3 regions of the Pseudomonas viridinivis genome follow, and region 2 is predicted to be linked to each of the others. Evidence: predicted binding sites of a transcription regulator. Region 2 holds the regulator's gene; each other region holds the start of a gene.
The links. The regulator FliA, encoded in region 2, starts transcription of late flagellar genes. The targets are predictions, from matches to a motif close to CTAAAGTTTNNNNNNNNNNNGCCGNTAA.
Positions count from the first base shown of each region.

Region 1: AABC73_RS11255 (methyl-accepting chemotaxis protein) is a predicted target of FliA. The motif match lies at 2,545-2,572, and genes of this name have one in related genera.
Region 3: AABC73_RS12050 (methyl-accepting chemotaxis protein) is a predicted target of FliA. The motif match lies at 2,446-2,473, and genes of this name have one in related genera.

Region 1 is NZ_CP151076.1:2,421,740-2,425,982, forward strand. It holds gene AABC73_RS11230 (Fic family protein) at 1-938, shown strand, start outside; gene AABC73_RS11235 (VOC family protein) at 935-1,312, shown strand; partial or broken gene AABC73_RS11240 (IS110 family transposase) at 1,378-1,572, opposite strand; partial or broken gene AABC73_RS11245 (Rieske 2Fe-2S domain-containing protein) at 1,601-1,847, opposite strand; gene AABC73_RS11250 (GFA family protein) at 1,923-2,405, opposite strand; gene AABC73_RS11255 (methyl-accepting chemotaxis protein) at 2,655-4,243, shown strand, end outside.
Region 2 is NZ_CP151076.1:1,887,081-1,891,323, reverse strand. It holds gene AABC73_RS08675 (chemotaxis protein CheA) at 1-323, opposite strand, end outside; gene AABC73_RS08670 (protein phosphatase CheZ) at 357-1,145, opposite strand; gene AABC73_RS08665 (chemotaxis response regulator CheY) at 1,165-1,539, opposite strand; gene fliA (RNA polymerase sigma factor FliA) at 1,831-2,571, opposite strand; gene fleN (flagellar synthesis regulator FleN) at 2,568-3,401, opposite strand; gene flhF (flagellar biosynthesis protein FlhF) at 3,517-4,243, opposite strand, start outside.
Region 3 is NZ_CP151076.1:2,597,993-2,602,235, reverse strand. It holds gene AABC73_RS12065 (aspartate aminotransferase family protein) at 1-103, opposite strand, end outside; gene AABC73_RS12060 (LysR family transcriptional regulator) at 202-1,125, shown strand; gene AABC73_RS12055 (aldo/keto reductase) at 1,149-2,144, opposite strand; gene AABC73_RS12050 (methyl-accepting chemotaxis protein) at 2,522-3,739, shown strand; gene AABC73_RS12045 (response regulator) at 3,750-4,118, shown strand; gene AABC73_RS12040 (STAS domain-containing protein) at 4,133-4,243, shown strand, end outside.

The DNA of each region.
Region 1 (4,243 bases), 530 kb from region 2:
TTGCCATCGAAAACAACACCTTGAGTGTTGAGCAAGTGACTGCGGTTCTCGATGGGCAGCGGGTATTGGGTTTGCCTCGGGAAATTCAGGAAGTACGCAATGCCTTCGCTGCCTATGAAGCGATGACCCAATGGCGGCCGAGCAACTGTGTCGATTTATTGGCTGCCCATAACCTGCTGATGCTGGGATTGATTGATGATGCCGGTTGCTTCAGGCAAGGAGGAGTGGGCATCTATCGTGGCAATCGACTTTTGCACATGGCTCCGCCGGCCAATCGGGTCAGGACCTTGATAGATGATTTGCTCGGTTGGGTAGCAACTGCGCAAGTCCATCCGCTGATCGCCAGTTGCATTTTTCACTACGAATTTGAATTCATTCATCCATTTGCCGACGGTAATGGACGGATGGGGCGACTATGGCAAACGCTCATGCTCAGCCAGTGGCGACCGATGCTGGCTTATCTTCCTGTCGAGACGGTTATCCGCGAGCAGCAGGAAGCTTACTCCGCAGCGCTGGCTGCGGCGGATCAACTGGCTGAGGCCACGCCGTTTGTAGAGTTCATGTTGAGCGCACTACAGCAGGCACTCGCAGAAGCGGCTGCGTTGAGTATCCAGAGTGTTGAACCGACCGCACAAGCTACCGCACAAGTAGCCGCACAAGTGACCGAACAAGTCCGGCGGCTTCTTGAAGCTTTGCGCAACGGTCAGGCACTGGGTGCTGCCGAGCTGATTGAGCATCTAGGGCTCACGCATCGCCAGTCGTTTCGCAATAGTTACCTTAACCCGGCACTGGTTGCCGGGCTCATCCAGATGACCAAACCTGCTTCACCGCGCAGTCCCGCGCAGGCCTACTACTTGACCGACAAGGCGCGCCTCCTGTTATCCGGCAAGCCTCCCGCGGCCACGCTAAACCCACCAAACAACCGAGCGCAACCATGATCGATCATCTGGACCACCTGGTACTGACCGCCGTCGATGGCGAAGCCACCAAGGATTTCTACACTCGCGTGTTGGGAATGCAGCTGGAAACCTTCGGCGCCGGGCGTATGGCGTTTCGGTTTGGCAATCAGAAAATCAATCTGCACATCCGCGGGCATGAGTTCGAGCCCAAGGCTCATGTGCCAGTGCCGGGTGCGCTGGACCTGTGCTTTATCGCGTCTATCCCGCTGGAGCAGGTCATCAAGCATTTGAACGCGGCGCAGTGGCCGATTATCGAAGGCCCGATCCTGCGCACCGGCGCCACGGGGCCGATTCGCTCGGTGTATGTGCGTGATCCGGATTTGAACCTGATCGAGATTTCAGAACTGGTTTGAATTGGCCAGCGCCCGTCCACCGCGTTGGAGATGCTATGTTCGTGAGCAACCCCAGGCATAAAGTTTGGGGTGTACTCCGTCTGGCTTTTCATCAAGGCAAACATGACTCGCGCGAGCTTTCGGGCGAGGACTACCAGCGCTTGAGTGGGTTTGAACCCTCGGGCCAGGTAGCTTTGGTAATACGGTTTCCAGGTTTCAGACCGACTGGCCGCCATTGAGCTGTTGTGCAACAGACGCCGATACTCCGAGTCGCCGCGTTTGGAAAGGCGTCGCTATTAGAAAATTCACCTCGCGATAGAAGCTTTCTTCCCGCAGCGGCGGTGTTTCATCCGGCGGCATATCCCCGGAGATCACGAATTTGCTCAGTACAGATCGCGCCCTTGGCCAGCGGTGCGCCCGCGTGCGGGCATTTGCCTTGATAGGTACGCACTTGCTCACCGATGGGCACCAGAACAATGGTCTGTTCGCCGATCTTGATTTCGCTGCGGCGATCTTTGGCAAGATCAGCAAAGCGGGCGACGGTAGGCAGGGCCATGGCTTTCTCCTGGCAGGCTTTTGTTGGGAGTCAGGCGCCGGGTGCCAAGGTTCACTGCAACTAAAATCCACATCGTCAGCGGACCAGGCCCAGGCGCTCGTGCCAGTCGGCAATGGATTCTTCGGGGAAACCATCGAACAGCTTATCGCCCTCGTGGGCTTGCACTTGCACCCACGACGCCTTGGAATCGATCAGCAGATGCGTGTGTTCAGGCGGTGTCGGCAGCGGGGTATCGATAGCTGACGCAAATGGATGGATCAGCTCGGGCCATTCGGGGCTGAACAGCCACAAGCCGCTGCCGCACAGTTTGCAGAAATGCCGCTCGGCGCTGCTGGTATGCACATGATGATCATCACGCATCCTGGCGTGATAAATCGCGATGTGTTCGCGGCCTTTGACCTTCAGGCTTTTAGCGTCGCCGCTGAGGTTGATCGAATAGCCGCCCCCGCCCTGTGTCTTGCGACAGATCGAGCAGTAGCAGCGTTGATAAGGATACGGATGGGCGCTGTTCAGGCTGAACTCGACCTCACCGCAATGGCAGGAACCTTCAAGATGCATGACTAAATCTCCTCAAGACATGCCTGAGCGCTGATAAAAAACTCCAGGCACTTAGGTTCTAGACAAGCGGATATCGGATTGAGTGTCTTCGTTCGTCGGACAATTCTGGCCTGGATGAAAGAATTGTTACCCAGGAACGCTCAAGAAGCGCGCGGTCAAGTCGATAGCGTCTGAAGTTGTCGGACAATTCAAGCCTGCCAAGTCCTGTTTCCTGATAACCCTTCTGTTCAATAACAAGAGCTCATGGCCATGAACCTACGCAATTTGACCATCGCCCGCCGCGCTGGCCTTGGCTTCACCCTGATTTCCCTGTTGGTTGCTTTGCTGGGTTGGTTCGCGTTGGCGCAGATGTCGGCCATTCGCCAGAGCGAATTGGCGGTTGAAAGCAACTGGATGCCGAGCATGCGGGTGGTCAGCGATATTCGGGAAAACATGCTGCGTATCCGCACTATCTCGCTGCGTATGGCGCTGGACCCAGACCCAAAGAACATCGCTACCTACCGCGGTCAGCTGGATGTACGTAATCAGGACCTGAATAAAAAGCTCGATACGTTGAGCGCCTTTGTCGATACCCCGGAAGAAAAGGTTCTCAATGACCAGTTCCGCATAACGCTGGGCGACTATCAGAAAGGGCTCGAGCGTTCCTTCGTCCTGGCGGCTCAGAACGACCGCGACGCGCTGAATAAGCTGCTGCTGGTGGACATGAAGCCGATCGTCGACGGTTCCGGCAAGCAACTCAGTGATTTTGGCGAGTTCTACGCAAATCAGGTTGACGCCGAAGGCCAGGCTGCCGAGGCGCAATACAGTAAATCAAAGACCATCGTCCTGTTCTTCGTGGTCATTGCCGGGCTGGGCACCATCGTCCTGGCCTTGTGGTTGACGCGCAGTATCGTGCGCCCGCTGCACACCGCCGTGATCGCCGCTGAAAGTGTCGCCGCCGGCGACCTCACGCAAACCATTCACGTGGATGGCAATGACGAAGTCACACGTCTGTTGGCCGCTCTGGAAAAAATGCAGGGCAATCTGCGTTCGGCCATGCGTCATATCGGCAGCTCGGCGACCCAGCTAGCGTCGGCGGCGACTGAACTCAATTCGGTGACCGAAGACAGCTACCGTGGCCTGCACCAGCAGAACGCCGAAATCGATCAAGCGGCCACCGCCATCAATGAGATGACCTCGGCGGTGGAAGAAGTGGCGCGCAACGCCGTGTCGACTTCCGATGCTTCCAACCAATCCAACGTTTCGGCCCAGGCCGGGCAGGCTCGGGTGGTGGACACGGTGCAGTCGATCCAGACCCTTACCGATAACGTTCAGGCAACCTCGAAACTGGTGCAGAACCTCGCGGATCAGTCCCAGGATATCGGCAAGGTGCTGGACGTGATTCGCTCGATTGCCGAGCAGACCAACCTTCTGGCACTCAACGCCGCCATTGAAGCCGCACGGGCAGGGGAATCAGGACGCGGTTTCGCAGTAGTGGCCGATGAAGTCCGGGCCCTGGCGCACCGCACTCAGCAGTCGACGCTGGAAATCGACAAGATGGTCACGGCGATGCGCAGTGGTTCCGCTCAGGCGCTGGAATCGATGCAGACCAGCAGTCAGCGCGCGGGCGAAACTCTTTCTCTGGCGCAAGGCGCTGGGGTATCGCTGAGCGATATCACCGCGTCGATCAACCAGATTTCCGAGCGCAACCTGGTCATCGCCAGCGCTGCTGAAGAGCAGGCGCAAGTGGCGCGGGAAGTGGATCGCAATATCGTCAATATCCGTGATCTGTCCATGCAATCGACCCATGGCGCCAATCAGATCAGCGCGTCGAGTCATGAGCTGTCGCGTCTGGCCGT
Region 2 (4,243 bases):
TCGCGAACTTCGCTGAACATGCCGTTGACCGCATCCAGTGCTTCGAGCACCACGTCCATCAATTCAGAGTCGACGCGACGTTCACCCTTGCGCAGGATGTCGAAGACGTTCTCGGCGATGTGGCAGCACTCCACCAGCTCATGGAGCTGGAGGAAGCCGGCGCCGCCTTTTACAGTGTGAAAACCGCGAAAAATTGCATTAAGCAAGTCTGCATCATCAGGTCGGCTTTCCAGCTCGACCAGCTGTTCGGACAATTGCTCCAGAATTTCGCCGGCCTCTACCAGAAAATCCTGAAGGATTTCTTCATCGGCGCCGAAGCTCATTGGGGTGCTCCCTAAAATTAACCGTCAACAGACCTAGAAGCCAAGGCTCGATAGCAGATCGTCTACATCGTCCTGTCCGGACACAACGTCTTCCCGTTTATCGGCATGAATCTGCGGACCTTCACCCTGAGAGAGACCTTTTTGTGGATCTTTTTCTGCGAGGATGGATTCATCGTCATGTTCGATGCCTGCAAAGCGATCGACCTGACTGGCCATGAGCACCAACTTGAGCAGATTGCTTTCAACTTCAGTGACCAATTGCGTGACGCGCTTGATGACCTGACCGGTAAGGTCCTGGTAATCCTGGGCCAGCAGAATGTCATTGAGGTGGGCAGCAACCTCGTGGGTTTCCCGCTCGCTACGCGTCAAAAAGCCGTCGACGCGTTTAGCCAGCTCACGAAACTCTTCAGCGCCGATTTCCCGACGCATGAAACGTCCCCAATCCTGGCTCAACGCTTTGGCGTCGGTACTCAAGCCATTCATCAGGGGCGTGCTTTGCTCGACCAGATCCATGGTGCGGTTGGCCGCATTTTCGGTAAGCCTGACAACATACGACAAACGCTCGGTAGCATCCGTGATCTGGGACACTTCCTTGGCCTGAGGCATGTTCGGGTCAATCTGGAAATTGACGATTGCGCTGTGCAGCTCGCGGGTGAGTTTGCCGACTTCCTGATACAAGCCGCGATCACGAGTCTGGTTCAGCTCATGGATCAATTGCACGGCTTCGCCGAAACGGCCTTTTTCAAGGCACATCACCAGCTCATGCGCGTGTTTTTTCAGGGTTGACTCAAAGTCGCCCTGTGATGACTCTTTATGCTCCATAGCACCCTCGCGGCAAACATCAGCTATTGACGCGCTCGAAGATCTTTTCGATCTTTTCTTTCAGCACTTGGGCCGTAAATGGCTTCACGACATAACCGTTGACGCCCGCCTGGGCGGCTTCGATGATCTGGTCGCGCTTGGCTTCGGCCGTGACCATCAGCACCGGAAGGTGCTTGAGTCGTTCATCGGCGCGCACCTGACGCAACAGGTCGATGCCGGACATGCCAGGCATGTTCCAGTCAGTCACCAGAAAGTCGAAAGCACCGCTCTGCAACATTGGCAGCGCGGTGAGCCCGTCATCGGCTTCGGCCGTGTTGGTGAATCCTAAATCACGCAACAGGTTTTTGATGATCCGCCGCATCGTTGAGAAGTCATCAACGATGAGGATTTTCATGTTTTTGTCCAATTCGACCTCCAAGCAGTCTTTAACGCGTTCAGCACCTGAACGCGCTGTTCAATCAATACCGGCACAGCTCACATCGGCTGTACTAAAACGACGACGGGCTTGGTAAATCAACAGTCAAGAAACCGGGCAGCAGTTCGGCGTGCCGCCAGAAAGGTAAAACTCCTTCCAACAGCTTGCAGTAATGCCAATGACCGGTTCCCGCCTTGTCCATCTCCCCACACAACGCTTTGCACAGCCGGCTTACACGTACAGCGCAACCCTACGGATGCGCCACACCTGTCAACGCGCTCGCCACTCTCCCAAACGCCCTCGCAAACGAGCTGCGCACTGGCTGTGTAACTGGCTGACTCGCGACTCGCTGACCCCAAGGACCTCACCGATTTCCTTGAGATTCAGCTCCTCGTCATAGTACAGCGCCAACACCAGTCGCTCGCGCTCTGGCAAATTGGCAATCGCATCTGCTAACGCGGCCTGGAAACGTTCGTCTTCCAGATCCCGCGATGGCTCAAGCGAACCGCTTGCGCCGTCCTCGTGCAGCCCTTCATGTTCGCCGTCCTGCAAAAGGTCGTCGAAACTGAACAGCCGGCTGCCCAGGGTATCGTTCAAAATCCCGTAATAATCATCGAGACTCAATTGGAGTTCGGCCGCAACCTCGTGATCTTTAGCGTCACGACCTGTTTTAGCTTCAATTGAGCGAATTGCGTCACTGACCATGCGCGTATTGCGGTGAACCGAACGCGGTGCCCAGTCACCTTTACGCACTTCATCGAGCATCGCGCCGCGAATCCGGATACCCGCGTAGGTCTCGAAACTCGCGCCTTTGGTGCAGTCGTACTTGGTGGACACTTCAAGCAGTCCGATCATGCCGGCCTGGATCAGGTCCTCGACCTGCACACTGGCCGGCAAGCGCGCCAGCAAGTGATAGGCGATACGCTTGACCAGCGGCGCATAGCGCTCGATGAGCTCGTACTGCGAGTTCTTGGAGGTCTTGCTGTACATCTGGTAGCCGCTGGCTGTCATTGGACAGGCCCCGCAAATGTCTGGTGAACAAGTCGCTCCACGAAAAACTCAAGATGACCGCGCGGATTGGCCGGCAGCGGCCAGGTGTCGACTTTCTGCGCAATAGCCTTGAAGGCCAGGGAGCATTTGGAGCGCGGGAACGCTTCATAAACGGCACGCTGCTTCTGCACCGCCTTGCGCACGCACTCGTCGTAAGGCACCGCACCGACGTATTGCAGGGCAACATCGAGGAAGCGGTCGGTCACTTTGGTTAGCTTGGCAAACAGGTTGCGGCCTTCCTGCGGGCTCTGGGCCATGTTGGCCAGGACCCGGAAGCGATTCATGCCGTAGTCGCGATTGAGCAGCTTGATCAGCGCGTAGGCGTCAGTGATCGAGGTCGGCTCGTCGCACACCACCAGCAAGACTTCCTGGGCAGCGCGCACGAAGCTCACCACCGACTCGCCGATGCCGGCGGCCGTATCGATGACCAGTACGTCGAGGTTATCGCCAATATCGCTGAAGGCCTGAATCAGACCGGCATGCTGCGCCGGCGTCAGGTGCACCATGCTCTGCGTGCCGGAAGCGGCTGGCACGATGCGAATCCCGCCAGGGCCCTGAAGGAGTACGTCGCGCAATTCGCAACGCCCTTCAATCACATCGGCAAGGGTGCGCTTGGGCGTAAGCCCCAGCAACACGTCGACATTGGCCAGGCCAAGGTCGGCGTCCAGCAGCATGACGCGCCGGCCAAGCTCGGCCAAGGCCAGCGATAGGTTCACTGACACGTTAGTCTTACCGACGCCACCTTTGCCGCCGGTCACCGCGATCACCTGTACGGGATGCATGCTGCCCATGTTATTTCATTACCTTGTCTTGCGTAGACCGAAGCCACATTGGGGGCTGCACGTTCGCTGAGGAACAATGCGTGGCAGACCATCGATGCAGGTAAATTCCATTAGTTCGTTTCACCTAACCCACCCGCTTGCTGGGGTTGTGGTACAGGTCGGCAAACATATCCGCCATCGCTTCTTCGCTAGGCTCTTCCTGCATCTGCACATTGACCGCACGGGTAACCAATTGGTGCCGGCGCGGAAGGTGTAAATCATCAGGTATTCGCGGCCCGTCAGTCAGGTAGGCAACAGGTAGCTCATGACTGATCGCCAGGCTGAGTACTTCGCCCAGGCTGGCAGTTTCGTCCAGCTTGGTCAGGATGCACCCGGACAAGCCACAACGTTTGTAACTGTGGTAGGCAGCGGTCAGCACTTGCTTCTGACTGGTCGTTGCCAACACCAGATAATTACGCGCCTTGATGCCACGCCCGGCGAGGCTTTCGAGCTGCATGCGCAGGGCCGGATCGCTGGCTTGCAGGCCTGCGGTGTCAATCAACACCACGCGCTTGCGCAACAGCGGCTCCAGTGCCTGAGCCAGCGACTGGCCCGGATCGACATGCGTCACCGGCACGTTGAGGATGCGGCCCAGAGTCTTGAGCTGCTCCTGAGCGCCGATGCGAAAGCTGTCCATGCTCACCAGAGCGATGTTCTGTGCGCCGTACTTCAACACATAGCGCGCGGCCAGCTTGGCGAGTGTGGTGGTTTTACCCATGCCAGCCGGGCCGACCATGGCAATCACGCCACCCTCTTCGAGCGGCTCGATTTCCGGAGTGGCAATCATCCGCGCCAGGTGCGCCAACAGCATG
Region 3 (4,243 bases), 710 kb from region 2:
CCAGGTATTCGCGCCCGGTTTCGTCCCACAAACGCGTGCCCAGGCCTTTGACGAAACTCAGGGCCAGCGGTTTATAAGTGGTCATCAGGCAGGCGGCGGTCATGGCATAAAGCTCCAGTCGGTGGATAATTCCAGTATCGTTAGCCACCTCAGCTGGATAAACCGCTAAATCCTCCATTCATTTTAAAGTCAGGCTTGATAATGGACTTATTCCAGGCAATGTCGGTGTACGTGAAAGTGGTCGAGACCGGCAGCATGACCGCAGCCGCATTTGAGTGCGGCTTGTCGACAACCATGGTGGGCAATCACTTGCGGGCGCTCGAGCAGCGGCTCGGGGTCGGCCTGCTCAACCGCACAACACGACGTCAGCGTCTGACCGAGTTCGGCGAGTCCTATTACCAGCGTTGCCTGGAAGTGCTCGGGTTGGTCGCCGCTTCCGAGCATCTGGCGGAACAGGCCCAGGCAGTGCCCAAGGGCACCTTGCGGATCACCGCGCCGTTCACGTTTGGCAACGAGCGACTGGCACCAGCCTTGACTGAGTTCTCCCGACGCTTCCCGCAGATCAGGCTGGACGTGGTGTTCAGCAACGAGCGAATGGACTTGATCGGCCATGGCTTCGATGCCGCCATCCGCCTTGGCACGCCAGAGAATTCAAGCCTGATTGCCCGCCCGCTTGAGGACTACATGTTGACGATCTGTGCTTCGCCGGACTATCTGCAACGTCGCGGCACGCCGACCGAGCCCATGGACCTGCAACATCACGACTGCCTGGCCTTTGCTTATCCGGCAGGCGACGACTGGAGTTCCGTGGAAAAACACTGGCGCCTGAGCGGGCCGGAAGGTGAAGTGCTGGTGCCTGTGAGCGGACCGATCACCATGAATACGTCGTCAGGTCTGCACAAGGCGGCACGCGCCGGTGCCGGGATCGCAATGATGCCCGACGCGCTGATCGAAGAAGACTTGCAGAGCGGCCGGCTGGTTGCGCTGCTACCGCAGTACCAGCTCCCCTGTCGGCCGATGCATTTGATGTACGCGCAAGATCGCTACCGATCGCCGAAATTGCGCTGTTTTGTGGATTTCGCGATGGAACTGTGGAGCAGGCCTGCGTCTGCCGAAAGAGCGTGACCTGAGCCACGATCCAGCGGCCGTTAGCGCGCCGCATCACCCCAGCGATATTCATGAGTGATGTCATCGAGCTGAGACTTGAGTTCCGCCTCCAGCACGAAATCCGCCGCCGCCAGCGTGTCGTCCAGTTGCTCAGGACGGCTGGCGCCAATGATCGCCGAAGTCACCAGCGGATTGGCCAGCACCCAGGCCACGGAGGTCGTGGTCATCGGCTTGCCAGCGTCGGTAATGACTTCCTTGAGTTTTGCGATGCTCTGGAATTCCCGCTCGTGCCAGTAGCGCTGCTGATACATCTCGCCAGCCTTGCCGACTGTTGCCGTGAATCGACCTTCGGAAGGTGCCTTGTCATGGGCGTGCTTGCCGGTGAGCAAGCCGCCAGCCAAGGGATTGTAAGGAATCACGGCCAGACGTTCTTCGCCAGCCAGTGGCAACAGCTCGCGTTCGATCTGGCGGAACAGCAGGTTGTAGCGCGGCTGGACGGACACGAAGCGGGTCAGCTTGAGGAAGTCGGCGCGACCCAGCATGCGCGCCAGCCGATAGGCGAGAAAGTTCGAGACGCCGATGTAACGCGCCTTGCCGTGGCGGACGATGATATCCAGTGCTTCGAGGGTTTCTTCGAGCGGTGTGCTTGGATCGTCCGAATGCAGCTGGTAAAGATCGACATAGTCGGTGTTCAGGCGCTTGAGCGACGCTTCAATGGCGCTGAGCAAGTGCTTGCGTGAAGCCCCGCGCTGCCAGGCCTGCTCGCCCATTATTCCGCACGCCTTGGTGGCCAGAATGTAATCGTCGCGCTTGCCCTTGAGCCAACTGCCGACGATTTCTTCGGTACGGCCAACAGTGTCAAGTTTTGCGCCCAGTGGATACACGTCGGCGGTGTCGATGAAATTGACCCCGGCCTCGGCGGCCCGGTCGATGATCTGGTGCGAGACCTGTGCATCGGTTTGCAGCCCAAACGTCATGGTACCTAGACACAGCCGGGAAACACTGAGGCCAGTGTTACCAAATTGTCGGTATTGCATGGTGTTTCTCCTCGGATTGGAAAGACAACAACTGACTGACTCACCTCGGCCCGGAGCAGTATCGCTTGGTCACTGTTGCACCGGGGCCAATAGCTGACTGAAGCAAATCCACGCTTGCTGTGCGTCCGGATGTGGACCTTCGATCACGCAAATTGATCGCACAGCTTTTTTTATGGCTATGTGCCATCATCTTGTTCTTGAATGTCCCGACTTCGACCTGACAGGTCATAAGGAGCCTGCATGCCAATGACCGATGATGACCACTATTCCAGACGATCTGACGACCGGTCCGGCTCTGGGGCTCAAGTCTGGATCGGCGGAGCAGATAACTCATTGTTCGCATTATTTCGAATGTGTGACTGTTCAAGGATTGAACCATGATGCCCGGCCAAACCGCTCGCTCATCCCAAAAAGTCCATGTGCCCTTCCTCTGGCTGCCGTTGCTTCCCGCCGTTGCTGCGGCAATCGTCACGCTAACGCTTGAAGGCCCAACCCGTCAAAGCCTGGGCTTCGGTGCTGCGATACTGGTTGTTGGTTTCGCTGCCAGCTGGTGGAGCACTCGCTCACAACGCGTGCGAATCAATGAAGCTATCGCCACTGCCGTTGCCTTGCATGAGCAGCAGGCCAGTGAAAACCCTTCGCTGAAATCCGCGGCACAACTCAACGAAGTCTTTCTCGGTGCAATGCCCATCTGGGCCAAGCAGGTAGAAAGCTCACGTCAGCAGACCGAAACCGCAATCGTCTCGCTGGCCACCCGCTTCACCAGTATTTCTTCGCGGTTGCAGGACACGGTTCAGGCGTCACAGCAGGCTGCGGGTGAACTGTCCGGACATAGCGCCGGTGGCGCACAGCACGCGCTGGCCCAGAGTGACGGCGAGTTGGTGCAAGTCATCGATTCTCTGAAGGCGACGCAAACCAGTCGCGATGAAACCCTGACTCAAGTGCGCAATCTGACCGCCTACACCGGTGAGCTCAGAACCATGGCTGCCGACGTCGCGGCAATCGCAGCGCAAACCAACCTGCTCGCGCTCAATGCGGCCATCGAAGCCGCTCGTGCCGGAGAAGCCGGACGCGGGTTTGCCGTGGTCGCTGACGCAGTGCGCAGCCTGTCGAGCAAGTCCAGCGAAACCGGGCAACAGATGTCCGCAAAAGTCGACATCATCAACAATGCCATCACCCAACTGGTGCAAGCGGCCTCGAGCGGCGCAGACCAGGACAGCAACTCGGTCGCGACCTCCGAAAGCAGCATCCAGCAGGTGCTGGAGCGCTTCAAGACCGTCACCCAACGCCTTGCCGAATCCGCCGAAATGCTGCAACAGGAAAGCTTCGGCATTCGGGACGAACTCACCGACGTATTGGTCAGTCTGCAATTTCAGGATCGGGTCAGCCAGATCCTGACTCACGTGCGCGACAACATAGATTCGCTGCACGCGCATCTGCAGCAGGTCAGTCAATCGCCTGAACAGACCGCCTCCCTCAATGCTCGCGATTGGCTGGCACGAATGGAGGCCACCTACGCCACTGACGAACAGCGTCATACCCACCGTGGCGGCACTGGCGCACAGCAGAATTCACAGGAAATTACCTTCTTCTAAGGAGAGCCTCATGGCTAAAAGTGTATTGGTTGTCGATGACTCCAGCAGTGTTCGGCAGGTGGTCGGCATTGCCTTGAAAAGTGCGGGATATGACGTGATCGAAGCCAGTGACGGCAAGGATGCGCTGGGCAAGCTCAATGGCCAGAAAGTGCACCTGATCATCAGCGATGTGAACATGCCCAACATGGATGGCATCACCTTCGTCAAGGAGGTCAAGAAGCTGGCCAACTACAAGTTCACGCCGATCATCATGCTGACCACCGAATCCCAGGAATCGAAAAAGCTGGAAGGCCAGGCCGCCGGTGCCAGAGCCTGGGTGGTCAAGCCGTTCCAGCCCGCGCAGATGCTGGCGGCAGTTTCCAAGCTGATCCTGCCCTGACAACGGAGGCTGCCATGCCACTCCTGTGCGAGACATCCAATGACACGGCGCGCGTGCACATCGACGGTGAATTGACGATCTACACCGCCGCAGAACTTGCCGCACAACTGCTGCCACGCCTGGGA